4 regions of the Clostridioides sp. LIBA-6622 genome follow, and region 1 is predicted to be linked to each of the others. Evidence: riboswitches for the same ligand, from Rfam matches in the RefSeq annotation. Region 1 holds a riboswitch; each other region holds the start of a gene.

Region 1 (7,702 bases):
AAGATTATTCTTCAAAAGAGATAGGTCTGTATTTTGCAATAATTGCAGGTGCTAGAAGAAAGTATGTAGATTGGGACATAGTGAAAAAATACCTCACAAATAGAATTCGAAAAGGATATGACAAAGATATTATATTAGGTTTGATTCAAGTTATATTAAATACAATAGTTGAAGAAAAGGCTATTAAAGACAGACCAGGAATAGAAGATATAAGAAAAAATGCTTATAAGGATATTGTTTCACGTTTTACCAAAATACATAATGATAATATCATGGATAAAATCAAATATGCCTTTGTACTTTATAATATGGACAAGCATCCAGCACTAGATAGTCTAACTAGAAGAATAGTTAATGACATACAGAATATAGATACAAATCAAGATATTATGGAGGTTTTAAAAGCATTAGATGTTATATATTTAACTTATTTTGAATATATATTAAATGCAGAAGAAAGTGGTTCTACATATGATGAAAATAATGTGAAAGATGTTGAAGTAAATTTTGATACATTTGCTGACTTTATGTATGAAGAACTTTATAGTGAAGAAGAAGAAAATATTATTGAAAGTGACATAGACTCTATATCTTCATCTATGCTTATAGAGGGAGTAGGAGATTTTGAGGATTCTCAATCTAGCAATTCAGCAGACAGGGTTATATATGTTGATGAAGAGACAGCAAATAAAATATATTCAAAGATAGAACATTATTATGGAAAAACTTATTTGAGTAAAGGTGAAATTAAAAAGATTGAAACACAAAATTGTAGAAATGTTCATGAAGGGTGCAGAATACACTTTACAGATGGAGTTCTTAGAAGTGAGTGTAATAATGTATTCCAGTTAAAATATGTAACAAGGCAAAAAGAAAATAATTTAGGAAAATTTAGAGAAAATGCTAGAATGTATAGACAGCAGATAAAGAGATTAAAAGAAAGTCTAGCTAGAATTTTGATAGAAGAAAATGCCAAAACAAGAGTATACTCTGATTGTGGAACTATATTAGCAAATAGAGCTTGGAGAGTGGGTAGAAGTAATAATAATAAAATATTTTACAAAGACATAGAAAATGAAAAAGGAAAATATGTTATTGATATATTATTAGATGCAAGTGGTTCTCAAAGTAGAAATCAAGGAAATGTAGCAATTCAAGCGTATATAATTGCAAATGCTTTAACAGAAGTTGGCATACCAAATAGAGTTATTGGATTTTCTAGTTTTTTAGACTATACAATATTAAAAAGATTTAAAGATTATGATGATAGTTTAAAAAATAGTGAAAATATATTTGAATACTTTTGCGCTGGTAATAATCGAGATGGCTTGGCTATAAAATCTATATGTAGTGGTCTAATAAATAGAGATGAAGAAAATAAAATTTTGATAGTTCTTAGTGATGGAAGACCAAATGATGTAAAGATAGGAAAAAATAGTGAGAGAACTTTAAGAGGAGAAAAAGCTTATAGGGGTATAGTTGGTTTGAGAGACACAGCTAATGAAGTTAGAAAGGCTAGGAAACAAAATATATTGGTATTAGGAGTGTTTACAGGGAAAGAATCAGAACTTGAAGCTGAAAGATTAATATATGGAAATGATTTTATATATTCGAGAGATATAACTAGATTTTCTGATGTGGTTTCAATGTATTTAAAGAAGATAATTAGAAATTAACCAAGAGTATAAAAAATAATTTATATACATAAAAATATAAAAATGAATAAAATCTGTAAAAAATGTAGAAATTTTCACAGAAAAGGTATACAATGATTTATATAGAAAATGTTTTAAGAATAATTTAACAATTAAATATATAATATTATAGGTTCTTCAAGCAAGATTAATAGGGAAAAAGGTTAAATTCCTTTACAGCCCCCGCTACTGTGATGCAGACGAAACTTTTGTTAGCCACTATGATGATATATTTTTATATTTCATGGGAAGGAAGAGGAGTAGGAAGAAGCTAAGTCAGGAGACCTGCCTAAAATATTAAAGTAATTTCTTCGGGGATGGAGAAAGTTTCTTATAATAATTATACAGATATGTTTATTTTATGTGTTTGTATTTAAATTGTCGAAAATTAGAAGCCTAGCCATCGAGTTAGGCTTTTTTATTTTTAAAATAAATCAGACATATATTATTTATATTTTAATTATTAGAAAGGGAGAGAGGGGATAGTAAAATGAAACAAAATATCAAATTAGGGGTTATAGCTGCACTTATGTTAATCATTTTAACTCCAGTTACATCGAATGCAATGCACATAATGGAAGGGTACTTACCAGTAAAATGGTCTATAGCATGGGGAGTTATATTTATACCATTTTTCTTAGTAGGACTAAAATCGATAGGAAAAATAGTAAAGCAAGACCCTAAAAAGAAAGTATTATTAGCACTATGTGGAGCATTTGTGTTTGTGTTGTCAGCACTAAAAATACCTTCAGTAACAGGAAGTTGTTCACATCCTACTGGAGTAGGTCTTGGAGCAATAATGTTTGGACCAAGTGTAATGTTTGTTCTTGGAACTATAGTTCTAATATTCCAAGCATTATTATTAGCACATGGAGGAATAACTACTTTAGGAGCTAATGCTTTTTCAATGGCTATTATAGGACCAATTATATCATTCTTAATATTTAAAGCATTAAAGAAAAAAGATGGAAATAATGCAATACCAGTATTTCTTGCCGCAGCATTAGGAGATTTGGCTACATATACAATAACTTCGATACAGTTAGCACTGGCTTTTCCAGACCCATCAGGTGGAGTGATGGCTTCAGCAATTAAGTTTTTAGGAATTTTCTTTATGACTCAAATACCAATAGCAATAGCAGAAGGTATACTTACTGTAATTGTATATAATTTAGTTACAGAAAATGGAGAAAAAAGCATACTAGAAAATAATGATAAAGGAGTTAAAGCTAATGAGTGCTAAAACAAAAACGAAAACTAATATATTACTACTTTTATTAGTAGTGGCTCTTATCATATTTCCATTACTTGTTAACTCAGGAGCTGAATATGGAGGAGCAGATGGTCAAGCTGAAAGTGAAATTACTAAGATAAATCCAGATTATGAACCATGGTTTAGTAGCCCATATGAGCCACCAAGTGGAGAAATAGAAAGTTTATTATTCTCTGCACAAGCAGCATTAGGTGCTGGTGTAATAGGATACATATTAGGTGTTCAAAAAGGAAAGAGAAGTTAATTATGCTTATAATTGATAAATATGCATATACAAATAGATTAAGTAAAGTAAATCCAAATAAAAAAGTAGCCATAGGAGTAATCTTTCTGATTGCTTCTATGGTAATAAAAAATATATTTGTTTTAAGTGGAATTATGGTTTTAATGAGTATTCTAGTTGTTTGTGTGGCTGGAATAGATTTAAAAAATTATTTAAAATTACTTAGAATACCAATGTACTTTTTATTTCTTAGTATAGGAATAACTCTTGTAAATATATCTTTTAATAAAGCAGACTTATTATACAGTTTTGAAATTTTTAGTTTCAATATAGGGATATCAGAAGCATCTATTGACATGTCTGTTCATGTGTTATTTAGAGCTATGTCTTGTTTGACTTGCGTGTACTTTTGTATACTTACAACACCTTTTAATCAATTAATATTCTTCTTTAAAAAAATGCATTTACCTGATACTTTTGTTGAGCTATCAATGTTAATATATAGGTTTATATTCATATTTTTAGAAGAATTTTCAGAAATATATAAATCACAAGAACTAAGATTTGGGTACATAAATTTAAAAACTTCATATAAATCCTTAGGAATTCTTGGAAGTATGCTGTACAAAAGACTTATGACAAGGTATGATGATATGTGCATATCATTAGACATAAAATTGTATGATGGTAAATTTCACATAGTAGGGGATAATGATGTTTAAAATAAATAATTTAACTTATCAATATGAAAAGAATGCCAATGCATTATTAAACATTAATATGGATTTCTCAAAGGGAAATGTTATAGGTATAATAGGTTCAAATGGTTCAGGAAAATCAACATTATTTATGAATTTAATGGGTATATTAAAACCTACATCTGGAGAAATTCTTTTTAAAGAAGAAAAATTAAAATATGATAAGAAAAGTTTGTATAATCTTAGAAAAAATGTGGGTATTGTCTTTCAAGACCCAGAAAAACAAATTTTCTATTCAAAAGTATACGACGATATAGCATTTGCAATGAGAAATATTGGTATAGATGAAAAAACAATTAAAGAGAGAATAAACAAAGCTCTAGTAGCTGTTAATGGAATAGATTTTATAGATAGACCAGTACATTTTTTAAGTTATGGTCAGAAAAAAAGAGTAGCAATAGCATCAGTTATAGCAATGGAAAATGAAATTATATTGCTTGATGAGCCTACAGCTGGTTTAGACCCAGTAAGTACTAGGTCTATTGTAGATATAATAAAGGGATTGAATAAAAATAATATAAAAATAGTAATATCCAGTCATGATATGAATTTAATGTATGAAATATGTGATTACATATATGTATTGGATAAGGGGATTTTAATTGATGAAGGAAAGGCAGAAAATGTATTTGTAAATGAAAATAACATTATACAAGCTGGCTTAGAATCCCCATGGCTAGTAAAGGTACACAAAAATATGAATTTACCTTTATTTAAGAAAGAAGAAGATTTGTATAAGTACTGGAAAGAAAGAGAACTTAATACAAACAAATAATTAAGCCCTAAACCTATTTTAAAAAAATAGATTTATATAATAACCCTTAACCTAGACCCCTTAAAGGTGCCTTATGATTCCCCAAATCATAAGGTTATTTTTTTTATTAAATAGTAAAATAAATTATATGAAAAAGTGTTATTTAATTGTAATATATTGGAAATAATCTATTAGTATAATACATAATTATAATTTGAAGTAATTCATATTTTAGATTAAAATATATTTATGGCTGTTAACAGGAGGAGAAATATGAATTTAGATACATTAAATCCTGCTCAAAGAGAAGCAGTAGAAAAGACTGAAGGTCCAGTACTTATACTGGCTGGAGCTGGTTCAGGTAAAACTAAGGTATTAACAACAAGAATGGCATACCTTATAGAAGATAAAGGTGTGCAACCACCAAATATATTAGCTATAACATTTACAAACAAAGCTGCAAATGAAATGAGAGAGAGAGTTGAACAAAATATAGGTTCTGAGACTAAGGAAATGTGGATAAGTACATTCCATTCCTGCTGTGTTCGTATACTAAGAAAAGATATAAATAAGATTGGTTACAACAGAAGTTTTGTAATTTATGATGCAGCAGACCAAGTTACATTGGTTAAAGACTGTCTTAAAGAACTAAATTTAAGTGATAAGGTGTTTGAGCCAAAAGCAGTTATTAGTGCTATTTCAGGAGCAAAAGATAAGCTTTATACTCCAAAACAGTTTAAAGACATTAATATGGCAGATAATAGAATGGTTAAGATTGCAGATATTTATGCATTATATCAAGACCGTTTAAAAAGAAATAGTGCACTTGATTTTGATGATTTAATACTAAAAACTGTAGAGCTTTTTAAGGCTAATGAAGAAGTTTTAGCATATTATAGAAGTAGATTTAGATACATAATGGTAGATGAGTACCAAGATACAAGTAAAGCTCAGTACGAACTGATAAAATTATTAGCAAGAGAACATCAAAATATTTGTGTTGTTGGAGATGATGACCAAAGTATTTATGGATGGAGAGGTGCAGATATAAGAAATATACTTGAATTTGAGAAAGACTATGATAATGTGCATGTTGTAAAGTTGGAGCAAAATTATAGGTCTACACAAGTGATATTAGATGCAGCTAATAAAGTTATATCTAATAATATAGAAAGAAAAAGGAAAAAACTTTGGAGTGAGAAAAAAGAAGGAGAGCTTATAAAGATACAACTAACTGGCAGTGAAATAGAAGAAGCTGATTTTATTTCTGATTCAATCGCACAAATAGCTAGAAAAGAGAAGAGACCTTATAAAGACTTCGCAGTACTCTATAGAGCAAATGCACAAGCTAGACCTGTAGAGGATGCTTTAAATAGAAGTCAAATACCATACAATATATATGGTGGTACAAAATTTTATGAGAGAAAAGAAATAAAGGATTTATTAGCGTATTTAAGAGTGATTCAAAATCCACAAGATGATATATCTATAAAAAGAATTATAAACGTACCTAGAAGGGGTATAGGGCTTAGAACAATAGAAAAAATTGAAGATAGAGCTAATTTAAAGCAGGAGAGTATATATTCAGTATTAATTGATATAGAGACAAATTCAGATATATCTACTAAAGCAAGAGCAAGTATAAGTGGATTTGTTGATATTATAGGTACACTTAGAACTATAAAAGAAGTTTATCCTGTTAGCAAACTTATAGAAAAGGTCTTAGATACTACAGGATATATGGATGAACTTGTAGAGATAAGAAATAAAAATGAAAAAGATTTAACTGGTAAAGGTGAGGAAGCTCAGGATAGAATTGACAACTTGAGAGAATTTATATCTATAGCTTTGGAGTTTGAGAGTAGTAATGATGAGAACTATGAAAATAAAGACTTAGAGACATTCTTAACTAGTATAGCACTTACATCTGAATCAAATGATGAAGAAGACAATGATAGAGTTTCTCTTATGACAATTCATACATCTAAAGGGTTAGAATTCCCTGTAGTGTTCCTAATAGGTATGGAAGAAGGATTATTCCCTATATCAAGAGCTATAAAGTCTCTAAGTGATTCACAGATAGAAGAAGAGAGAAGACTTTGTTATGTCGGTATAACTAGAGCTAAAGAAGAATTATATATGTCATTGACAGAGAAGAGAACATTATATGGTAAAACAAATGTTGCAATAGCTTCGAGATTTATGGAGGAGTTACCAGAAGAATGTATAGAAAGATTGTACAAAGTAAAGAAAGAACTGAGTTACTCTAAAGCAAGTTATAATATGTTAGATAAATATACTAAAAAGTACATGAATACTATAAGTAAATCTAAAGTTGCTGACAAGGTTAATGCTACAATAAAAGATTCCAATAAAGAAACTAATCCAGATGATATAAAACTTGGTTCTAAAGTGCATCATCCTAAATTTGGGGTTGGAACAGTAGTATCTATAATTGGGACAGATGTTACTATAGCCTTTGACAAACAAGGAATTAAAAAAATAAATAAAGAATATACAACACTAAATATTTTATAATGGAGGTTAATATAAGGAATGGATAGTATAAATTTTGCTAAGAACTTAATAGACTTCATATATGATAGTCCATCATCTTTTCATGCAGTTGATAGTGCTAAAGAAATTTTAGATAAGAATGGATTTGAAGAGTTAGCTTTAAATCATAGGTGGAACCTAAAGGTAGGTGGGAAATACTATGTTACTAAAAATTTATCTGCTATAGTGGCTTTTGTAGTTAATTCAGAAGACATAGAGAAAGATGGATTTAGAATAATAGGTTCTCATTCAGACTCTCCTACATTTAGTATTAAACCAAATGCAGAAATAGAAGCTGAAAAATCTTATTTGAAGTTGAATACAGAGTGCTATGGAGGAGCAATACTGAGTACATGGCTAGATAGACCTCTTGGGATAGCTGGGAGGGTAGTTTTAAAGAGTGATAATGTATTAAAACCAAATGAAAGGCTTATAAACTTTAAA
Region 2 (7,702 bases), 1.1 Mb from region 1:
CCTATACATGATATTTTATGTGTGGGAGTGAACTATAAGGACCATCTTGAAGAAACTCAAACTCACTTTGATGATAGCTTTGAAGAACCCAAAAAAACAGTTTATTTTACAAAACGTGTGACAAAGGCGATAGGTCCAGAAGATGATATAGATGGTCATTTTGATATCAATAGTCAATTAGACTATGAAGTTGAACTTGGAGTAGTAATAGGTAAAACAGGTGTTAACATTAAAAAAGAAGAAGTCGAAGATTATATCTTTGGATACACTGTTATAAATGATATTTCTGCTAGAAAGTTACAAAAAGAGCATGTTCAATGGTTTAGAGGAAAGGGTTTAGATACATTTACATCTTTAGGTCCATGTATCTTACATAAAAGTGCCATTTCTTTTCCTATAAAACTTAAGGTATGCAGTAGAGTAAATGGTGAAGAAAGACAAAATTCTAATACAAGGTTATTCATATCAGACATTTCAGACATGGTTTCAGAACTTTCAAAAGGTATGACTTTAGAGGCTGGAGATATTATAGCTACAGGCACACCTTCTGGAGTTGGTATGGGGTTTTCACCTCCTCGATACATGAGTAGTGGAGATGTGATTGAATGTGAGATTGAAGGTATTGGAATTTTAAGAAATTACATTAAGTAAATGTTTTAATATAGCTAATGTTAAGACAAAACCTGAATGTATTAAACGAACATATTAAAATAAATTTTAGGAGTTTAAATTATGAAAGCAGAATTTTTGACACCAGTGGTTACAATATTTGATGAAAAAGGAAATTTAGATAAAGAAGGAAATAAGAAAGTATACGAACATCTTATAGATGGCGGTGTAGATGGTCTAGTTATAATGGGAAGCACTGGAGAGTTCTTTAATATGTCCATGGATATGCAAAAAGAACTTATAGACTTAGTAATTAGTCATGTTAATAAGAGAGTAAAAGTGTTTATAGGGACAAGCCGTATGAGTATAAAAGAATCTATAGAGCTTTCAAATTATGCGCATAATAGTGGAGCTGATGGAGTTATGATAATAAGTCCTTACTATTTCTCTCTTGATGATGACAGTATTGAGTTGTTTTATAGTGAAATAGCTAAAAACACAGAAGCTGAAATATATCTATACAATTATCCAGATAGAACTGGTTATGATTTGAGTCCAGAACTTACATTAAAACTTGTAAAAAAACATAAAAATATAGTTGGTTATAAGGATACAGTAACTTTGATGGGACACACTAGAGACTTAATAAATACTATGAAAGCAGAGTTCCCAAATTTTAAGATATACAGTGGTTATGATGAAAACTTTATACATAATGTAATGTCTGGGGGAGCAGGTTGTATAGGAGGTTTATCAAATTTAATTCCAGAAGTTTGCTCAAAATGGGCAGAAGCTTATAATAATAGAGATATGGACAAGGTTATAGAAATTCAAAAATATATCAACAAAGCAATGGATTTTTATTTAATAACAAACCCATTCATACCAGCAATGAAAAAAGCTATGAACATAAGAGGATTACAAGTAAGTGATTATATGACTGCACCTTTTATAAAACCAAATGAAAATCAAGTATGTGAGATTAAAAGATTGATGAATGAATTAAATATATGCTAACTGCTTAATTAGATATATAGCAAAAAAATAAAGAGTGCTTTAAAATGATTTTTATAGTCATTTTAAAGCACTCTTTATTTTATATGTAAAATCAACCTTGCAAAGTGACCAACAATAAACTACAATTATCTTAATAAAAATTAAATAATATTAGGGTACTAGATTAGTTTAATAGGGAAAGTGATGTAAATTCACTACAGCCCCCGCTACTGTATACGGATACGAAATCAAAATCCACTGAGATTTATATTAAATTTTGGGAAGGGTGATAGAGGAAAAGCCGTGAGTCAGGAGACCTGCCCAGTATTACATAGGTGCAATTTAGGGTGGAAATTGTAATTTATAATAAAATGAAATATCAATTCATTTTTTGTAAAGTTGATATATAAACTTCTCCTTTCTAAATTAGGAGAAGTTTTTTATTTTATTAAACGGTTATAATTATTAAAGATGACTTTAATATAGTTTTAATAAGAAATATTTTAAAAATGTATGTTATTAAAGTTTTTAACCACTTATAAAAATAAAATATTGGAGTGAAAGAGATGAAATGTAAAGTAAATGTTTTAAAGCAATTTTTTCTAATTATCATGATAGTTTTTTTAGTAGGAGGTCTTATAGGATGTAGTAAAAATGATAAAGATAATGCACAAGTTAGTAGTGGTAAGAAGTTAGAATTAAAATATGCAAGTGGATTTAGTGTTGAGGATTTGGAGGATGGAATTAAAAAAGTAACTGATGGAGATAAAAGAGAACTAATTTTAATACCTAAAAAAATTGAAATTCCTGAAAAATATAAAAATGCTAATATAGTTAGAACACCTGTAGATAATGTCTTAATAGCATCTACAACACAAGCTTGCTCTCTAAGAACAATAGGTGAGTTAGATAGTATAAAAGCAGTAACAACAGAAGAACAGTATTGGACTATTAAAGAAATTAAAGATTTAATGAAGGATGGAAAGATACATTATGTTGGTTCAAACTTAGCACCAGATTATGAAAAAATAGTAGACTTAAATCCTGATTTGACTATAGTGAGTAGTGGCTTGTCAGAAGCTGATACAAAATTTATTGATAAACTAAAAGAATTAGGACTTAATTATGTTGTAGATAATGAATATAAAGAGCAAAACCCATTTGGAAGAATGGAGTGGACAAGTTTAATAGCTGCATTTTATGATAAAGAAGATATAGCAACTAGTGAGTTGAATAAAACAGTGCAAAAGGTAGAAGAAGTAAGCAAAAAAATAAAAAACAAAAGCAAGCCTAAGGTAGTATGGGCATCTGTATATGAAGGAAATGCTTATGTAGCACCTAAAGATTCATATGTAGATAATATGATAAGAATGGCTGGTGGAATAAATGCATGTGCTTCAATAGATTCAAATGAAGGAAGAGTGAGTATTGAACAACTACATGAAGTTGCAAAAGATGCAGATATATTTGTATACTCATCAAGTTCAGATTATGCACCAAACTTAGATTCTATAAAATCTAGTGCACCTATATTGGCTGATTTGGATGTTGTGAAAAATGGTAACTTATGGGTGTTTGCACCAGATTATTATCAATCAGTAGATAAGACAGATGAATTAATAGTAGATTTAGTTGAGATGTTTCATCCAGGGACTACAGACGAAAAAATTAAGCATTATATAAATTATGATAAATAATATAGAATACGACACTAAAAGATGAGTTTTATGGATTTTAGTTAATATAGATTTGTTAAGAGGGGTATATAAATGGATTTTATCAATAAAATGAGAATAAAGAATACTACAATATTTATAGGACTAATTATAGGTATGATACTTACTTTTTTAGTGTGTGTAGCATTTGGCTCTGTAAAAATTGAGTTTAAAGAAATAATAGATGTTGTATTAAGAGGTATGGACAATACAGAACATTATAAAATAATATACAATATAAGGATTCCAAGAGTACTTGCAACCATGATGGGTGGAGCTTGTTTAGCAGTATCAGGAATCTTACTACAGATATTTTTTAAGAATCCAATAGTTGAACCATATATATTAGGTGTATCTTCAGGTTCTACCTTATCAGTAGCACTTATGCTTTTGGGTGGATATACATTAGGGTTCGAAAATGTAACTTCAATGAGTATATTTGTGGCAGCATTTATAGGAGCTTTGATTGTAATGTCTGTTGTAATTTTATTTGCAAGTAAGGTAAAGAATATAACAACTCTTTTAATAATAGGAATTATGACCGGATATGTGTGTAGTGGTATAACTAATGTACTACAATCATTTGCAAATAGCGAAAAATTAAAGGAATTTACTGTTTGGTCTATGGGAAGTTTTTCTGGATTTACTTGGGAGAAAGTAGAGATACTTATATTGATTGGTGTGTTAGGTCTTTTAATGAGTATATTTATAATAAAACCTCTAAATGCTTTTTTATTAGGAGAAGAGTACGCTAAAAGTATTGGTATAAATATAAAATTTTTTAGAGTTTTGGTAGTATTTATATCTAGTATACTAGCTGCAGTAGTATCAGCATTTGCAGGTCCTATAGGATTTATTGGACTTGCAGTACCACAAATTTCGAAATTGATATTTAAGACATCAGACAATAGAGTATTGATACCAGTGGTAATCTTTTTAGGAAGTATAGTTACAGCTCTTTGTGATTTAATATCAAGAGTAATTTTATCACCAGTGGAGTTACCAATAAGTACAATAACATCTTTATTAGGTGCACCAATTGTAGTAATCCTATTGATGAGAAGGAAGGACAGGTCTTAGATATGTTGAAAACTAATAATTTAAGTGTAGGATATAATAAAAGAGTAGTTGTGAGTGATATAAATATAGAGGTAAAAAATGGAGAAATATTATGTCTTTTAGGAAGTAATGGTGCTGGAAAAACTACTATATTAAGGTCTTTATCTAAACTTATAACGCCAATAAAAGGGGATATATATTTAAATGACATAGATGTAAATCATATATCAAGAAAGGCATTATCGAAAAAAATGGCTTTAGTACTTACAAATAGATTATTAGGCGATTTAATGACTGTACAAGATATAGTTAATATAGGAAGGTATCCATATACAGGATTTTTTGGTAGCTTATCTAAAAAAGATTTAATACTGGTAGATGAAGCATTAGAATCTGTAGATGCACTGCACTTAAAAAAAAGATATTTTGATGAACTAAGTGACGGAGAGAAACAAAAAGTATTAGTTGCAAGAGCTTTAGTTCAAGAGCCAGAAATAATTATATTGGATGAACCTACAACTCACTTAGATATAAAACATAGGTTAGAGCTTATAAATATACTAAAAAAATTAAGTAAGGAAAAATCAATTTCTGTAATACTTTCATTACATGAAATAGATATAGCATTAAAAAGTTGTGATAAAGTTGCTCTTATAAAGAACAATAAAGTCATAGCTTATGGACAGCCTGAAGATGTAGTGGATGAAGATATTATAAATTCACTTTATGAATTGGATGATAAAAATTTTAATAGTCTCTTAGGTGCAGTAGAAATTAGTAATAAATCTAAAAATGAAGTTTTTATAATTGGTGGTGGAGGTAAAGCTACACCAATTTATAGAGCTTTTACTAAAAAAGGAATAGGTCTATATTCTGGAGTAATACATGAAAATGATATTGATTATGAAATTGGTAGAACTATGGGAATAAAGATGTTTACAGAAAAGCCATTTGAGCCAATAAGTGATGAGAGTTTCGATTTGGCTATTAGAAATTTAAATGAGTCTAAGGTTATAATAGACACAGGGTTTAGTGTAGGAGAAACAAATAAAAGAAACCTAGATATTATAAAAGAGGCTTTAAAATTGGATAAAAAAGTTTATTCATTTAGGAACATAGATGAGAGTAAGAAATATTATAATGAGTTGAGTAATAATATAGAATATATAGATAAAGTTTCAAAAGTTATGGATAGTATCAGTATAGATAATTTGCTATAGATTATAAAATAAAATGTAATTGTAAACTACAAAGTGTATAAAAGAGTATCTTAATAATTTTCAAATATTATTAAGGATACTCTTTTTTTATTATTTAATTGTTCTATATACTATAAAAGGTATTCATTTATAAATAGCCAATAGCTTCTTCTCTAGTTAGAAAAAAGTGAATTCCTGTAGTTGATTCTTGCCATCTATTTTCATTAAATTCTTTAGCTATAATCGTTTCCCCCACTCGATATATGAAATTTTCATCAGCATATGCACGAGCACTTTTAAAAGATTCTTTACCATCTATACTTGTAATTGAGAGTACTTTTGCTTTGTCACATCTACAGGCATTTGATGTAGCAGATACTCTTTTTGCATCACTTGGGATTAATAATTGTACCATTCTAAAATTAAAACATTTTTTATAACCTATAAATGCTCCTTTTTCAGGACAGTACAATTTAAAGAAACGTGTACTTTCATCTGATATTAATCCATCCAAAGTAGCATATTCTAAATTGGAATTTTCTAAATTAGTTCCTCTAATATCTGAGTTAGATAAATCACAAAATCTGAAATTAGCTCCACTTAGGTCTGCTTTTTTTAATATAGAATTTTTTAATGAACAATTTGAAAAATAAGAATTACTAAAGCTAGAATTTTCTAAATCTGCTTTTTCTAAATTTAAATTAATAAGGTCAGACCATGAAAAATCAATATTACTTAAGCAGTATCCCTTTAAATCCATATTTTCTAATTTTACTTCTCTTAAATCTGCTCTTTCTCCATCATTGTTGTTTTTAAGCCATAGATAATGTTTTTCAAGTATTTTTTCAAGTTCATATTTAGAAATATCTCTCATAAAAATCACCTTCATGAATTTATTTTTATACCTTAATAATAGCAAAATAACTATATATATAATTATATAACAATAAATGAAAAACTCCTAATTATTGTATAAAATACTTAATATATTATTAAAATCTCAACACAAGAAATAAAAATACTATATGAAGAATATCTAAATTAATTTTATGTTAAATTAGTTAGAATTTCTTGAAAACAAATATAATATAAGCAAAAGAATAATAAAAGTTTAGATATAAAAAAATTTGTGTATATACTATATGTAGTATATAATAGATAAAGCGCTGACTATATGTAGTGCTTTTATTTTTAAAAAATACATATTATATTTATGAGGTTATATGCTATTTATAAAATTTAAACTGGTAAGGATTAAGTGGAATAATAAGCAAATTAAATGAAATTATAGCACAAGATTATGTTAAAAGGACGGTAAATAATGAATTGGATAGAGCTTAACAATCAAGTGATAATTAAAAATGAACAAGGTAAGTATCAATTAGAAAAGGACAAAGAAGCCTTAAGTAGTTACATAGAAGAATTTATAAAACCAAAGTTGAAAAAATTTAAAGATTTGGAAGAAAGATTAAAGTACTTAATAGATGAAGGTTATTATTCAGAAGAAGTAATAAATAAATACAGTATGGATTTTATCAAAATGGTATATAAGTTTATTGAGGAGTACCAGTTTAAATTTCAATCATATATGAGTGCAAACAAGTTTTACCAAAATTATGCATTAAAAAGTAATGATGGAAAAGAAATATTAGAAACATATAATGAGAAAGTATTAATTGTAGCTTTGACATTGGGAAATGGTAATGAAAGCTTGGCTCTAAGTCTTACAGAAAAAATAGTAAAACAAGAGTTTCAACCAGCTACCCCAACATTTTTAAATGCTGGAAGAAAAAGAGCTGGAGAGATGGTATCATGTTTCTTATTATCTGTAGAAGATAGTACAGAAGGTATATCATATGCTATATCTTCATCAAATCATTTATCAAAGATTGGTGGAGGAGTTGCACTAAATTTATCCAAACTTAGAGCATCAGGTGAATCAATCAAAGATATAGAAGGAGCAGCTGGAGGAGTTGTTGGTGTAGCAAAGATGCTGGAGCAATCCTTTAGTTATTTTAATCAAATGGGAGCTAGACAGGGTTCTGGAGCAGTTTATCTTACTGTATTTCATCCTGATTTTGAATTGCTGATGGATACAAAAAAGATAAATGCTGATGAGAAAAT
Region 3 (7,702 bases), 640 kb from region 1:
GCAAAATGCAAATAGATAAAATTACTGAATACCTAACTCATGAAAATATAGACCGAATTTACACAACACCATCTTCACGCACCAAGGATACAATAGAAAAAATATCAAGATTAAAATTAATAGAAATAGAAGAAAAGGGAGCTTTAAGAGAAATTAGTTTTGGAGACTTTGAAGGAATAACTTTTGAAGAAATTAAAGTCAAATATCCCGAAGAGTTTGAAAAAATGATAGAAGAAGGTAACAACTATAGATATCCAAATGGAGAAAGTCTTATAGACTCTTATAAAAGAGTGGCAAAAGAAATTGATAATATACTTTTAGAAAATGATAGTCATTCAGATATAAAAACAATACTTATATGTTCTCATGCAGGAACAATAAGAAATATAATAACACATTTGATTTCTGGTAGTTATAAATATCATTGGAACTTTAAAATTGATAATGCATCTATTACAGTTTTAGAAGTTAATAGTGGTTTTACTGTAGTAGATAAAATGAATTTTACAAACTTTATATAATTTAATCAAAATTAAACATTACAATATATATTTGTAAAATTATCAATGAAAATAGAATATTAGATTAAAATTAGGTTCTTAATTATATGTTAAAAGGGAAAAAGGTTAGATGCCTTTGCAGCCCCCGCTACTGTGAAACCAACGAAACTATAAATACCACTGTCAATTTGATGGGAAGGTTATAGAAGTAGGATGAAGTTAAGCCAGGATACCTGCCTAATTTAATTTAAAACAAGAGGTCTTCGGGGTGAAAGATTTTTAATTAATACGTATAAAAGTCCTATCTTTAGAAGCAATAGGACTTTTTTTATTGGAATTTTAGTAAATTTTAACAAGGAGGGGTTAGAAAGTGGGGAAAAAAATAATGCTACAAGGAACGGCATCAAACGTAGGTAAAAGTATCTTAGTAGCAGGTTTGTGCAGAATATTTAAACAAGATGGTTATACTGTTGCTCCTTTTAAGTCTCAAAATATGGCTTTAAATTCCTTTATAACTAAAGAAGGATTAGAAATGGGAAGAGCACAAGTATTTCAAGCCGAGGCAGCAAAAATAGAGCCAATAGCTGATATGAATCCAGTTTTATTAAAACCTTCTGGAAATAACAAAAGTCAAGTTATTGTAAGAGGGAAAGTTATAGGGGAGATGCCTTCTTCTCAATATCATGATTACAAACTAGAATTAGTAGATATATTGAAAGATACTTTTGATAGCTTGAATTCAACTTATGATATTGTAGTTATGGAAGGTGCAGGCAGTAATGCAGAGATAAATTTAAAAGATAGAGATATATCTAATATGGGTATGGCAGAAATAGCAGATGCACCTGTAATAATAGTTGGAGATATTGATAGGGGAGGAGTATTCGCCTCATTAGTAGGGACAATGCTTTTATTAAATGAAGATGAGAAAAAAAGAGTAAAAGGTGTAATAATTAATAAATTTAGAGGAAAAAAAGAGCTTTTACAAGATGGAGTAAAGATGCTAGAAGACATCATAAAAGTACCTGTTATAGGAGTAGTTCCTTATACAGATATAAAAATAGAAGATGAGGATAGTGTGACTACTAGATTTAAGAAAAAAATGAATAAAGGTGACATACACATAGAAATAATTAGAACTCCCCACATGTCAAACTTTACAGATTTCAATATATTTGAAACACAAGAAGATGTAAGTATCAGGTATGTAGATTATGGAGAATCTTTAGGAAATCCAGATATAGTAATAATACCTGGAACTAAAAGTACTATAGATGATTTAACATATATAAGAAAAAGTGGTCTTGAATCACAAATTAAAAATTTACATGGTCAGGGTAAATTGATATTTGGTATATGTGGTGGTTATCAAATGCTAGGTAAGAAATTAAAAGACCCTTATCATGTTGAGAGTGAAATTGAAGAAGTTGATGGTATAGGTCTCTTAGATACAGAAACAATATTTGAAAAAGTAAAGACTACTACGCAGGTAGAAGCTACTATTGTTGAATGTACGGGTGAATATATGAATGACCTTAAAGGAAAGAAAGTAAAAGGTTATGAAATTCATATGGGTATTACAAATCGAGGTGATGGTGTAAGAAGCTTAGATTTGATAACAAAAAAATTAGACGAAGAAGTGAACTACACTGAAGGAAGTATAAATAAAGATGGTAATATAATTGGAACTTATATTCATGGAATTTTTGATGAAATAAGTTTTACAAGAACAATTTTAAATAACATAAGGAAGAAAAAGGGTCTACAAGAATTAGAAAGCAAGGTAAATTCTTTTGATGAATTCAAAGATAAAGAATATGATAAATTGGCTGATTTTTTAAGAGAACATTTAGATATGAAGAAAATATATGAGATTATGAAATAATAATTATTCTGTATTTATAATTTAGGTAGGAGGTGTATTATGAAAAAAATTTTAATTGCGGGTACTAGTAGTGGAGTAGGCAAGACGACAATTTCATTAGGAATAATGCAAGCTTTAGTTAAGAGAAATATGAAAGTACAACCATATAAAGTAGGGCCAGACTATATAGACCCTTCATACCACACTTTTATAACTGGAAGACATTCCAGAAATCTAGATTCTTATATGTTAGATGATGAAAAAATAAAGTATATAGTAAATAAATCCTCAAAAGATGCAGACATATCAGTAATAGAAGGTGTTATGGGGTTGTATGATGGTTTTGGAATAGATTTAGATAACTGTACAAGCTCACATACTTCGAAGGTGTTAAAATCACCTGTTATATTAGTTATAAATGGGAAATCTATGGCGGCATCTAGTGCTGCTATGGTGCTAGGATATAAGGAATTAGATAAAGATGTAAATATAAAAGGTGTCATAGTAAATAATGTTAAGACTAATAGCCATTATCAAATAATTAAGAACTCTATAGAGAAATACTGTAATGTTGAAGTATTGGGATATTTTCCTCCAAATAATAAATTTTCTTTAGAGTCTAGACATTTAGGATTGGTTCCTAGTGTGGAGATGAAATCTTTAAGAGAAAAATTTTACACTTTAGCTGATGAAATTGAAAGTTATATAGATATTGATAGAATAATTGAAATTTCAGAAAGTGATGAGTTTGAGAGTGATTTTGATTTTCAAACTTTGATAGAAGGTAATGAAATAAAAAAGCATGTTAAGAATAAATCAATAGCTATAGCATATGATAAGGCATTTAATTTTTATTATAGAGAAAATATAGAGCTTTTAGAAGAGCTTGGATTGGAGATAAACTATTTTAGCCCTCTTGAAGATACATCAGTTCCAACTTCAGATTATATTTATATTGGAGGAGGATTTCCAGAGATATTTGGAAAAGAATTGGAGGCAAATGAGTCAATGAGAGCCTCTATATTAGAAGCACATAACAATAACATCCCAATTTATGCAGAATGTGGGGGGCTGATGTACCTAGGTGAGAAACTATTGAATCAAGAAGAACAAGAATTTAATATGGTTGGTATATTCAGTGGAATTAGTAAGATGACATCTTCTTTAAAAAGATTTGGATACTGTATTGGTGTAGCTAAAGAAAACACTCTTTTATCCAAAAAAGGAGAGGTTATTAAAGGGCATGAGTTTCATCATTCAATATTTGAAAGTGATGAAAAATGTGCATATTCAATGAAAAAAGAAAGAGATGGAACTATAGTGGAAGAATGGGATGGCGGTTATAGTAAAGGAAATACTTTAGCCACATATCTTCATACGCATTTTTATAATAATTTAAACTGTATAGAAAATTTTTTAAATAAAGGAAATAAGTAAATGAATATTTTATCTATTTATATAGGGTATGTGACAGATTTAATTGTAGGAGACCCATATTCTTTTCCTCATCCAGTGAGGTTTATTGGTAAACTTATAAATTTTACTCAAGATATGATAAGAAAAGTCTTTAAGAGTGATAAGCAGTTAAAGTTTGGCGGATTTATATTATGGTTTATAACTGTTGGAATAACTTATTTAATAACCTATGCTATAGTGAAGTTATTTAGTTTTAATGGATTATTGAGTGTTGTAGTAAATGGTTTTATAATTTATACAACACTAGCTACAAAATGTTTGAAAGATGAAGCATTAAAAATTTATGATGTATTAAAAACTGGAGATATAGAAAAATCTAGAACCCAGTTATCTTATATAGTAGGTAGAGATACTACTAATCTAAGTGAATCTGAGATAATAAGGGCAACTGTAGAAACTGTTGCAGAAAATACTGTAGATGGTATAATTGCACCTATGTTTTATGCATTTATTGGAGGAGCACCGCTTGCTATGGCATATAAAGCTATAAATACATTAGATTCAACTGTTGGGTATAAAAATGAAAAATATAAAGATATTGGCTTTGCTTCTGCTAAGATTGATGATATAGCTAATTATATACCAGCCAGAATATCTATTGTCCTTATGACTATTGGAAGCTTCTTTTTACATTATAACTATAGGAATTGTTTTAAAATATCTATTAGAGATAGAAAGAATCATAAAAGTCCAAATTGTGCTTTTTCAGAGGGTGCAGTATCTGGTGCTTTAGGAATCCAACTAGGAGGTACTAACTTTTATTTTGGGGAAAAAGTATATAAGCCAACAATAGGGGATAAGCTTAGAGAAATAGATAAAGAGGATATAATTAAAACGAATAAAATTATGTATGCATCTTCGTTTACATCTATATTGGTATTTACACTAGTATATGTGTTATGTAGGATGATTTTAATTAAATTAATTATATAAATGATGGTTTGCGAACTTAAGGGGGACATAGATGAAGGATTTAGGGCATGGTGCCAATGTAGATGAAATGGCGAAATTATATGGGAAAGACCCAAAAGAAATAATAGATTTTAGTTCAAATATAAATCCAAATGTATTACCAAATTTAGAAAGATACATTTTAAAAGGATTGGAAGAGTGTAGGAATTATCCAGATATAAACTATACAAACCTGAGAGAAAATATATCAAAATATATAGGTATAAATTCAAACTTTATAATACCTGGAAATGGTGCTACAGAAGTGATTTATTTGCTTATGAAGAGTCTTAAAAAAAGATTAGCTATAATAAATCCTACATTTTCAGAATATAGAAGAAGTGCTAAGTTAAACAATCTAGATATTATAGATTTAGAGTTAGATTCAGAAAATAACTTTAAAATTGATATAGATATAATAAAAAATAACATTGAAAAATTCGATAGCTTATTTATATGCAACCCAAATAATCCTAGTGGAAATGTTCAAGACTTAAAGGAACTTGTTTATCTATTAGGTCAATATAATAAGCTGTTAATAATTGATGAAACTTTTATGGAATTTGTCGAAGATGAAAATGAATATAGCTTAGTCAAATATATAGAATCAAACAAAAATATATTCATAATTAAAGCTGTGACTAAGTTTTTTGGTATGCCTGGCTTGAGGTTAGGATATGGTATTACAAGTAATACTAACATTATGAACAAAATTTATGAATACAAAGAGCCATGGACTATAAACTCTTTTGCAGATATACTGTCTGATTTTATTTTTGAAGATAAAGAGTATATTAGAAATAGTAAAGAGTATTACATAGAAGAAAGAAAATATATGTTACAAGAGTTGAGAAACGTAAAAAATATAAAGGTCTATAACACAGATGCTAATTTTATTTTGATAAAAACTTATAAAAAAACATCTATAGAATTGAAAAAAGATTTGTTTAAGCAAGGAAATCTATTGGTTAGAGATGCTTCTAACTTTGTGGGATTAGATGATAGCTTTATAAGAGTGGCTATAAAATCTCATGAAGATAATAAAATTCTTATAGAAAATATAAAAAATTTATTGGGTGATTAAAATGAAATCTTATGGAATATGCCCAGCATCTTGTGGAGAGTTTGTACAAGGAATAATTGATAGTGAAGAATATCTATGCTCATATGCAATAGATATGTATTCCAAGGTGTATATTGAAGAAAAATTAATAGATATAAATTTAGGTAGACGTAAGTCAAGGCTAGCAATTGAGAAGGTATTTGAAAAGTTTAATCTGCCTAAAAAAGATACTAAAAATCTTTCTTTAAATATAGATAGCAAAATACCTGTTGGAAAAGGGATGGCAAGTTCTACTGCTGATATAGGAGCTACTATAAAGGCAACATTGTCATTGATAGATAAAGATTTGAGTAGTGAAGAAATTTGTAAATTAGCAGCAGAAATAGAACCAACAGATTCTATATTTATAGATAAAAATAGTATATTTAATCCTCTAAATGGAACTGTTATAAAATACTTAGGGAATCTAAGCAATGCAAAAGTTATAATACTTGAACCAAACAAAGTACTAGATACTATGAAAATCAGACTGAGGAAAGATTATAACACCTTAAAAATAGAAAATAGAGAAGTTATAAAAAAGTCATTTACTATTTTGGAAGAAGGATTAAAAAAAGATAACTTATCCCTAGTTGGAGAAGCTTGTACTTTAAGTAGCTTAGCAAACGAAAATATAGAAAAAAAAGAGTACCTAAGTGAAATAATAAAAATATCAAAAAAATGTGGCGCATATGGAGTAAACATTGCTCACAGTGGTACAGTAGTAGGTATTTTAATTGATAAATTTATGGATGATAAAAAGATAATAGATGTATTATGTGAATCTAATATAGATTCTGTTTATAATAAGATTTATACATTGAACATAATAAATGGAGGAATTAAGGGGGAAATAGAATGCAATATATAAAGAATCCTATGAAAATAGAAGAAAAAAGTTTTGAATTAATACAAGAAATAATAGATGAGATTAGACCAGATTATAGCTTTAAGAATAATATTGAAGAGAAAATAATAAAAAGGGCCATACATACTACTGCTGATTTTGATTACTTAGACATATTAAAAATATCAGATGAAGCAGTAGATAGTATAATAGATGCACTAAAAAATAATGCTAGTATTTATACTGATACAAATATGGCTCTTAGTGGGATAAATAAAAGAAAACTAGAAGCATTAGGATGTAAATATAAATGTTTAGTGGCAGATGAAGAAACTGCGAAATTAGCTAAAGAAAAAGGAATTACCCGTTCTATGGCAGCAGTAGAAATTGCAGCTAAAGAAGATGGAAGAAAGATATTTGTTTTGGGAAATGCACCAACCGCTTTATATAAGGTTATGGAGATGAAATCAGAAGGAAAATTAGATTTAGATGCAGTTATAGGAGTCCCTGTAGGTTTTGTAGGAGCACAAGAATCAAAAGATGAAGTTGAAAAAACAGATATACCATATATAATTTCTAAAGGTAGAAAAGGTGGTAGTAATTTAGCAGCAGCAATCGTAAATGCTATATTATATACTATGTAGGTATATGTATGGAAGAATATGTGTATATAGATGGTAAAAAATATCGAAGAGGATATACTACAGGTTCATGTGCAACAGGTGCGTCTAAGGCTGCTGTATATATGCTGATGACAAAAAATAAAATTGATACTATAAACATAGATACTCCTAAAGGGATACCATTATCATTAAAGGTTGATAATATAAATATTTCTAACACTTTTGTGGAATGTTCCATAAAAAAAGATGGTGGGGATGACATAGATGCAACTCATACTATGGATATTTATGCAAGAGCTGAAATCGTGTCCAAAAATGATGGGGATAAAGAGTATCTTA
Region 4 (7,702 bases), 1.0 Mb from region 1:
TGTCTTTGAGCTTTCTTCAAGACTTGTACAACTTGAGCCTGCACAGATACATCTAACATTGATGTAGGCTCATCCAATATTATAAATTTAGGCTTTAATAAAAGTACTCTAGCTAAAGCAACTCTTTGTATTTGTCCTCCACTTACTTGATATGGGTATCTAGTTAAGATTTCTTCACTAAGTCCAACAAAACTTAAATATTCCCTTATAAGTTCTGTTGATTTATTCTTCTCATAGATTTTATGAATTTTTAATGGCTCTATAAGGCTATCATATATAGTTTTCTTAGGACTTAGAGCCGAATCTGGATGTTGAAATATTACTTGCATCTCTTTTCTTAAATTCCTCATCTTAGAAAAATTATAATTACTTATATCTCTACCATTAAAATAAATTTTGCCTCCATCAGATTTAATAAGTCTTAAAATAAGCCTTGATAAAGTTGATTTTCCACACCCACTTTCTCCCACAAGACCCAAAGTCTTTCCTTCTTCTATTTCAAATGATACGTCATCTACTGCCTTGACTATTTTCTTGTTAATTATTCCACTCCTAAACTCTTTGTAAAGATTACAAATTTTTATCATAAATAAAACACCTCACCTTTGAACCATTAACATCAAATAATACTGGCTCATAATCAGAACATGATTTTTTTGCAACTTTACATCTTGGAAAAAACCTACATCCTTTTGGTAAGTCTGTTAGACTTGGTGCTATTCCATCAATAGGCATTAATTTTTTACTTGGTTGTGAATCAATTAAACCTCTTGTATAAGGATGTAATGGATTGTTAAATATACTATCTTTGGAACCTTTTTCTATGATTTTACCTGCATACATAACCATAACTTCATCACAGAGTTTTTTAGCTAACATTAAATCATGTGTTATGAGTACCATGCTAACACCCATATTACTTCTTAAATCATAAAATACCTCATATACTTGTTTTCTTATTATGGCATCTAACCCTTTAGTTGGTTCATCTGCAATTATCCAGTTTGGTTTTAGTGCTGTCCCTATAGCTGCTAATGCCCTTTGACTCATTCCTCCACTTAGTTGGAAACCATAAGAATTATAAATTAAATCAGTATTTGAAAAAGAAAATTTTCTTAATATCTCTAAACTTTTCTTTTTACAAGAGCCCTTCCTTTCTTTTTCATGATAATGGAAAAGTTCATTAATATGACTTCCTATCTTTAGTATTGGATTGAAAGAACTCGATGGATTTTGTGGTATTAATGCTATCTTTTTTCCTCTAATTTCTCTAATTTCTTTTTCCTTAAGTTTTAGTAAATCTTTATCCTCATATAAAATGCTACCTGAAATAATTGAATTATTAGATACAAGATTTAAAATTCCTAATCCGAGTACTGATTTTCCACTACCAGTTTCTCCAATAATTCCTGTAACTTTACCACTTTGAAAAGTTACAGATACTCCATCTACAGCTTTCACTTTTCCTTCCTTAGTATTAAAATAAATTTTTAAATCTTTTATATTTATATCTCTACTCATATTTTTTAATTCCTTCTAAAGATATTGACTTAAAGAATTGTTTTTTTCATCAAACATGTCCCTTAATGCATCTCCAACTAAATTTATACTACAACACAACAGTAATATACTAAATCCTGGTGCTAGTAACAGATTAGGATAACTTCTAAAATGAGTTTTAGCATCATTTATCATAACTCCCCAATCGGCCTGTGGAGGCTGTATCCCTAATCCTAAAAAACTCAGTGATGCCATAGAAAGTACACTTTTACCTATCCTTATTGTAAATAGTACTATGAATGGAGCAAATATATTTGGAATTATATAATGAAAAATTATGTGAAGATGACTGGCACCTAATGCTCTTGCACCTTCAACATACTTTTCTTCTTTTACCTTTAATACTTCTCCTCTAACTACTCTTGAAAATCCAGCCCAAGAAGTAAATACTATTGCTATTAATAAACTTTTTATTCCTGGACCAAGAACTCCAGCAAGGGCAATCATAAAACTAAGACTTGGAAGACCTTGAAATATATTTACAATCGACTGAATTACTATATCTACTATACCACCACAATACCCTGCTACTATGCCTACAAAGCTACCAAATATCATTGTTAACAAAGTTGCTACAAACGCTAAAGATATAGACACTCTAGCTCCATACAATATCCTACTTAAAATATCTCTTCCTAGAGTATCTGTCCCAAGTATATGCTCTTTAGATATTCCCATTAACCTGTCAGCCATTTGCACCTTATTAGGGTCATATGGAGCTAATTTAGGAGCAAAAAAAGCAACAAGTATCATAATTATTAACACCAAAAAAGCTACTTTATGTATAAATAATATTCCTTTAAATTTCTCCATATCATTTACCTCCTATCCTTATTTTAGGATTAAGAAATAGATAACATATATCTACAACTAAACTAAACAATACAAATATAATTCCTGTAAATAGTACATATCCTTGTACAACAGGATAATCTCTACTCATTATTCCTTGTATTACATAGCTTCCCATACCTGGAATACTAAAAATAACTTCAACTACTGTAGAGCCTCCTAAAATTGCACCAAAATAGTTTCCTAAAACAGTTACAATAGGCATTAAAGAGTTTAAAAAAGCATACTTAAAAGTAACTATCCTATTTGGCAATCCTTTAGACTTTGCTACTGTTATGTAGTTTTGTCCCATACTTTCTATTAAAGTTGCTCTATTTAACCTAGCTACAGTTCCTATTGTTCCAGCTGCTAAAACAAATCCAGGCATTATTAAGTGTTTAATTGTTCCATACCCACTTGTAGGTAACCACCTAAGAGTTTCACAAAATATACCTAGCATGATAATGGCTAACCAAAATCCTGGGATAGAAGTCAGAAATAATGATACAAAAGTCCCAATCTTATCTATAGCTGAATCCTTCCTAAGAGCCATGATTATAGCTAATGGTATAGACAATACTATAACAAAAAACATAGCCATTAAAGATAAAGAGAAGGTTATTGGCAACCTTCTCAATATATCTTCTGTTATAGATGTCTTTTTGATATAGGAAAGTCCTAAATCTCCAGTTATAGCTTTTTTAGTCCAATTAATATACTGAACTATAATACTATCATTTAATCCTAGTTCTTCTCTAACTATTTCTATTTCTTCTTCTGTAGGAGCAGAAATACCATCCATGCTTAAATATTCAACTGCTGGGTCGCCAGGAGCTATAACACCCAATATAAATGCTAAAAATGTTATTCCTATCAAAATAGGAATAGTCATCAATATTCTTCTAATCAAATATTTAAATGAATTTTTCACTACTCACTCCACTCCATACTTGCTAATGTAGTTCCATATAATGTAGGCTTGTACCCAGTTATTTTTTTATTATAGGCAATTAAGTTAACATCTTCAAATAATGGTATAGCTGATGGATGTTGTGCTGATATATCTTGAAGTTCATCATATATTTTACTTCTTTCATCTAAATCCATTGTTTTTTCTAATTTAGCTATCAACTCATCTGCTCTTTCATTTTTATAACCTAATGAATAAGCTATATTACTTGAACCTGTACTTCTCATATAACTATCGAATATAGAAAATGGCTCTGCATTTGGAAGCCCTTGAGTGTGAAGAGCTATATCATAATTTCCTGTTTTTTGTGCTTCCTTAAAAGCAGCTCCATCAAGTATAGTTATTTTAGAATTTAACCCAACTTCACTTAATACAGATTGTATATACTCTGCCACAGTTTTATATGGGTAACGGTCTACTCCATAAGATGGAATTATAAATTCTAGCTCTTTTGTTTCTCCTTTTAATTCGTTATTTATGATTTTTTTTGCTTTTTCAGCATCATAAATAGGTTTAATTTCCTTACCAAAAGGAGAACCTTGGTTTAATATATTCATAGTTGGAGTTCCATATCCTCCATAAAATTTATTTACTATAGTTTCTCTATCTATCAATAAACTTAATGCTTCTTTTATTTTTACATTATTAAATGGTGCTCTCGTACCATTTGTTGATATAAATTGAGTTATTGTTGATGGAGATGATTTAATCTCAAAGTTTTCATCCTTTACTAGTTCACTTGCTAACTCAGGAGTAATTGCTCCTAGGTCCATAACACCCATAATTTCTTCTGATTTAAGTGCTGTATAACGAGTCTGAGCATCTTTAATTACATTTACTCTTACATTTTTAACTTTACTTTTCTCTCCATAATAATCTTGATTTCTCTCTAATAAAACATATTGTTCTTTTTCTCTGTCTTTTATTTTAAATGGACCAGTTCCTTGTGCATACTTAGTAAAATCTCCTGTTTGCACATCAAAACACTCTGGGCTATACATAGCACTTCCAAACCTCGCCATATTATATATTAAAGTTGATATTGGCTTGCTAAAAGTAAGTTTAACTTCATAGTCTGAAACTTTACTCACCTCTTGTAAATTAGGATATGTTTTTTCTATATCAAATGAATAAAAAGGTGAAGATTTAGTTTTCATACTCATATAACGCTCAAAGTTTTTTACTACTGAATCAGCATTTAACTCTACTCCATCATGGAATTTCACACCTTTCTTTATTGTAAATGTCCATTCTTTATAGTCATCTGAATTTGACCACTTCTCTGCAAGTTCTGCTTTTGGTTTGCCATCATCACCTAACCCTATTAATGGCTCCCATACATAAAGTATTGAACTTGTGTAATATGCATCTTGCTCTCCTGGAGCCAAATCTCTAGCTGCTGCTAAAACTACTTCCTTTTCATTATTCATTTTGCTAACATCATTTTTTTCTTTTGGCTTACTACATCCAGCTAACAAGGATAACATTAACACAACTGTTAAAATCACACTAATTAACTTCTTATTTGAGTTCTTCCTCATTATATACTTCCCCCTTGTTTATAAATATGAGCATAAAAAAAGCTATAGCAAATAATGCTATAACATCCCATTTTAATATGTATACTTCAATTTCTAAATTTCATATACAAAATAATAAGTTTAGTTGCTCCCCCCTAAATTTATTTATTAATATTTAATGCAGGTATCTGACTTACACATTTAATCCCTCAATTTTGCCAAGTAACTCTGGTATTATGTGGAATTTATTCATGCTTACAGTGATGGGTTCGTGTTGGATTTTCACCAACTTCCCTACTCTTTAAATATATTTATTCAGTTATTAAGTTAATTGTATGCAATCTTATATAGATTGTCAACTTAAATCAAAATCTAGCACTATTTGCAAGATAAAGTATTGTAAAAATAAGGTCTAGTACTGTATTAATTTTCATATAAAAAAATGAAATTAATACAGTATTAAATTTTGTATCTATATATTTAAAATTTTTAACAATACATCATTATCATATTTCATAGTAAAACTTCATTTTCTTTATCATTCCTATTTGACGAAATTCACCAATGACAAATACAATAATTTTATTTTTATTTTTTTACTAATGTTTCATTATTATTCAAATTATTTTAATATGTTCCTCTTTTCAATAAAAAGAACTCAAGTATATATGTATAAAACAGCCCTAGATTTCCACATATATATTTGTGTTCTTTTTATAATTTGCAACATCTTTAAAACTATGAATATTTCGCTATAATGATAAATTTTTATTTAAATATGATAGCACTATTTTAAAGTAAATTACCATAAAAAATCATTCTATTTTATCATGAACTATTTATCCAACTCTTTTTTAAGATAAATTGGTGGATACCTAACACTTTTTAATTCTTCATTACTTTTTAGAAGCTTATTATTTTCTACATTATAAATTTGTAGCATAACTTTATTTACATATAGAGCATAATAATCATCACTATAAAAATACTGATATTCATACTGTGAATCATCTTTGTAATTTACTCTATACAGTATTCCTTTGTAACTTGCTTTCTTTGCCTTTTCTTTTGTAATACTCTTTATATCATCTTCTGAAACACCTTGTTTTTCCATATATTTATTGATATATATCTCAGCATCCTTCCATGGCTTGAAATAATTATTATATACAACACTTCCTGATATACCTACAATACCTATAATTAATACTAATAAAATAAATTTATATTTTCTCATGTTAATTTCCCTCCTTTTATTATTTAAAACTTATCATCATTCACAAAAAAAAGATGTTATATTTTTCTATTAAAATATAACATCCCTCATATTTAACATCAATATATATGCCCTAACTGGTGGGTTAAAAGACCTCACTGTCAGTATTTTTTCTAAATTTATATCCTCAACAATATGACTTTATCAACTGTAATATTACATCAGCTGCCTTCTTTGAACCTCCTGCATTATAAAAGCTTTTAGATAGTTTAATTACATTTTCTTTATATTCATTGTTATTCATAACTTTAAATACTATATCTTTAATATTTCTTGACCTATTTTCTTTTAACATAATCCCTGCACCTAAATAAGCAACTCTATTAGCTACCATTCTCTGTTCTGAATGTTGTGGAAATAAGACCATAGGTACACCATAATACAAACTTTCATTTACACTATTCATACCACAATGAGTAATAAACACATCAGTTTCTTGAAGTATAGCAATCTGTTCAACACTATTTTTAACTTCAAAATTATTTGGTATATGCCCTAAACTTTTAATGTCAGTATCTCTACCAACAGACATGATTACATCAACATCACAATCTTTAAATGCATTTATACAGTTTTCATAAAAGTTAATATTTTTATTATTAATCGTGCCAAGTGAAATATATATAAGCTTTTTCTTTTTATCTTTAGGTTCGACAATCAACTTTGATACCGATGGTCCTACAAAGGAATACTTACTGGAAAAAGTTTCTGCCATTGGTTGAAATTCTTTTGATGTATATACAAGAGTATTTGTATCATTGTCATTGGAAACCATAGAGATAAAATTTTTTACATCATATCCTTTTCTTTGTAGTAGCTTTATTTTTTTATTAATGAGTCTCATACCAAAAATCGTACGGATAACTTCCATAAAACTTTGCTTCATCATCTTTGCTGTATATTTATTAAATGCAAAAGTTGTTGTAGAGCATATATATGGAATATTAAGTTTTTGTGCAAACAACTTCCCCCAAAAGCTTAATGAATCTGATACAACACAATCTGGATTAAAATCTTTAAGTTCTCTACATACTTTTTCCTCCAAAGATATCGTAGTACATACTATCATATCAATTAACCCAGAGAAATCTTTGCCAATTTTTTTCTCATCTTCAGGACGTAATTCTGGAAGATATTTATCACAACCAATAAATTTTGCTCCAGCATCTTCAATTTTATATTTAAATTCATTAAAAGAATAATACAATACTTCATTCCCTCTATTGACTAATTCACGAACTACTTCAATTGTAGGATTAGTATGACCATATGCAGGAATGCTGAAAAATACTATTTTACTCATACTTTATCCATCCTTTTATAATTTTTTAAAATCACTCTTCTTTATCTGTTACTCCCATATGACCTATGAAATTTACTAAATCACGTTGATGAACAATTCCTAATCCTCTTTCTTCATCTCCAAGTATCAATAATTTATCTCCTGTATTTATATTAAATATATCCCTTGCTTCTTTTGGAATAACAATCTGACCACATTCTCCAACTACAACAGCTCCAAAGAAAAATTTCCCTTTAGGTGGT

Evidence for each region. A riboswitch is a leader RNA that binds a small molecule or an ion and turns the genes downstream of it on or off. The one in region 1 is predicted to bind cobalamin.
Region 2: it holds a riboswitch for cobalamin, as region 1 does, so the genes downstream of both, ACTG47_RS16120 (ABC transporter substrate-binding protein) here and ACTG47_RS02220 (energy-coupling factor ABC transporter permease) in region 1, are expected to answer to the same signal.
Region 3: it holds a riboswitch for cobalamin, as region 1 does, so the genes downstream of both, ACTG47_RS18270 (cobyric acid synthase) here and ACTG47_RS02220 (energy-coupling factor ABC transporter permease) in region 1, are expected to answer to the same signal.
Region 4: it holds a riboswitch for cobalamin, as region 1 does, so the genes downstream of both, ACTG47_RS16525 (ABC transporter substrate-binding protein) here and ACTG47_RS02220 (energy-coupling factor ABC transporter permease) in region 1, are expected to answer to the same signal.

Annotation. Positions count from the first base shown of each region.
Region 1 is NZ_CP196998.1:394,786-402,487, forward strand. It holds gene ACTG47_RS02215 (vWA domain-containing protein) at 1-1,676, shown strand, start outside; cobalamin riboswitch at 1,809-2,001, shown strand; gene ACTG47_RS02220 (energy-coupling factor ABC transporter permease) at 2,185-2,937, shown strand; gene ACTG47_RS02225 (energy-coupling factor ABC transporter substrate-binding protein) at 2,927-3,211, shown strand; gene cbiQ (cobalt ECF transporter T component CbiQ) at 3,214-3,912, shown strand; gene ACTG47_RS02235 (energy-coupling factor ABC transporter ATP-binding protein) at 3,905-4,723, shown strand; gene ACTG47_RS02240 (DUF3553 domain-containing protein) at 4,976-7,240, shown strand; gene ACTG47_RS02245 (M18 family aminopeptidase) at 7,259-7,702, shown strand, end outside.
Region 2 is NZ_CP196998.1:3,447,227-3,454,928, reverse strand. It holds gene ACTG47_RS16130 (fumarylacetoacetate hydrolase family protein) at 1-651, shown strand, start outside; gene ACTG47_RS16125 (dihydrodipicolinate synthase family protein) at 733-1,626, shown strand; cobalamin riboswitch at 1,762-1,944, shown strand; gene ACTG47_RS16120 (ABC transporter substrate-binding protein) at 2,172-3,302, shown strand; gene ACTG47_RS16115 (FecCD family ABC transporter permease) at 3,375-4,400, shown strand; gene ACTG47_RS16110 (ABC transporter ATP-binding protein) at 4,403-5,599, shown strand; gene ACTG47_RS16105 (pentapeptide repeat-containing protein) at 5,727-6,452, opposite strand; gene nrdE (class 1b ribonucleoside-diphosphate reductase subunit alpha) at 6,900-7,702, shown strand, end outside.
Region 3 is NZ_CP196998.1:3,920,281-3,927,982, reverse strand. It holds gene ACTG47_RS18275 (histidine phosphatase family protein) at 1-521, shown strand, start outside; cobalamin riboswitch at 577-755, shown strand; gene ACTG47_RS18270 (cobyric acid synthase) at 871-2,385, shown strand; gene ACTG47_RS18265 (cobyrinic acid a,c-diamide synthase CobB) at 2,425-3,801, shown strand; gene cbiB (adenosylcobinamide-phosphate synthase CbiB) at 3,802-4,773, shown strand; gene ACTG47_RS18255 (pyridoxal phosphate-dependent aminotransferase) at 4,805-5,875, shown strand; gene ACTG47_RS18250 (GHMP family kinase ATP-binding protein) at 5,877-6,764, shown strand; gene ACTG47_RS18245 (cobalt-precorrin-8 methylmutase) at 6,752-7,384, shown strand; gene cbiD (cobalt-precorrin-5B (C(1))-methyltransferase CbiD) at 7,393-7,702, shown strand, end outside.
Region 4 is NZ_CP196998.1:3,540,971-3,548,672, forward strand. It holds gene ACTG47_RS16505 (ABC transporter ATP-binding protein) at 1-587, opposite strand, end outside; gene ACTG47_RS16510 (ABC transporter ATP-binding protein) at 571-1,521, opposite strand; gene ACTG47_RS16515 (ABC transporter permease) at 1,537-2,373, opposite strand; gene ACTG47_RS16520 (ABC transporter permease) at 2,375-3,322, opposite strand; gene ACTG47_RS16525 (ABC transporter substrate-binding protein) at 3,322-4,902, opposite strand; cobalamin riboswitch at 5,064-5,200, opposite strand; gene ACTG47_RS16530 (DUF3139 domain-containing protein) at 5,717-6,118, opposite strand; gene ACTG47_RS16535 (macrolide family glycosyltransferase) at 6,285-7,460, opposite strand; gene ACTG47_RS16540 (AbrB/MazE/SpoVT family DNA-binding domain-containing protein) at 7,492-7,702, opposite strand, start outside.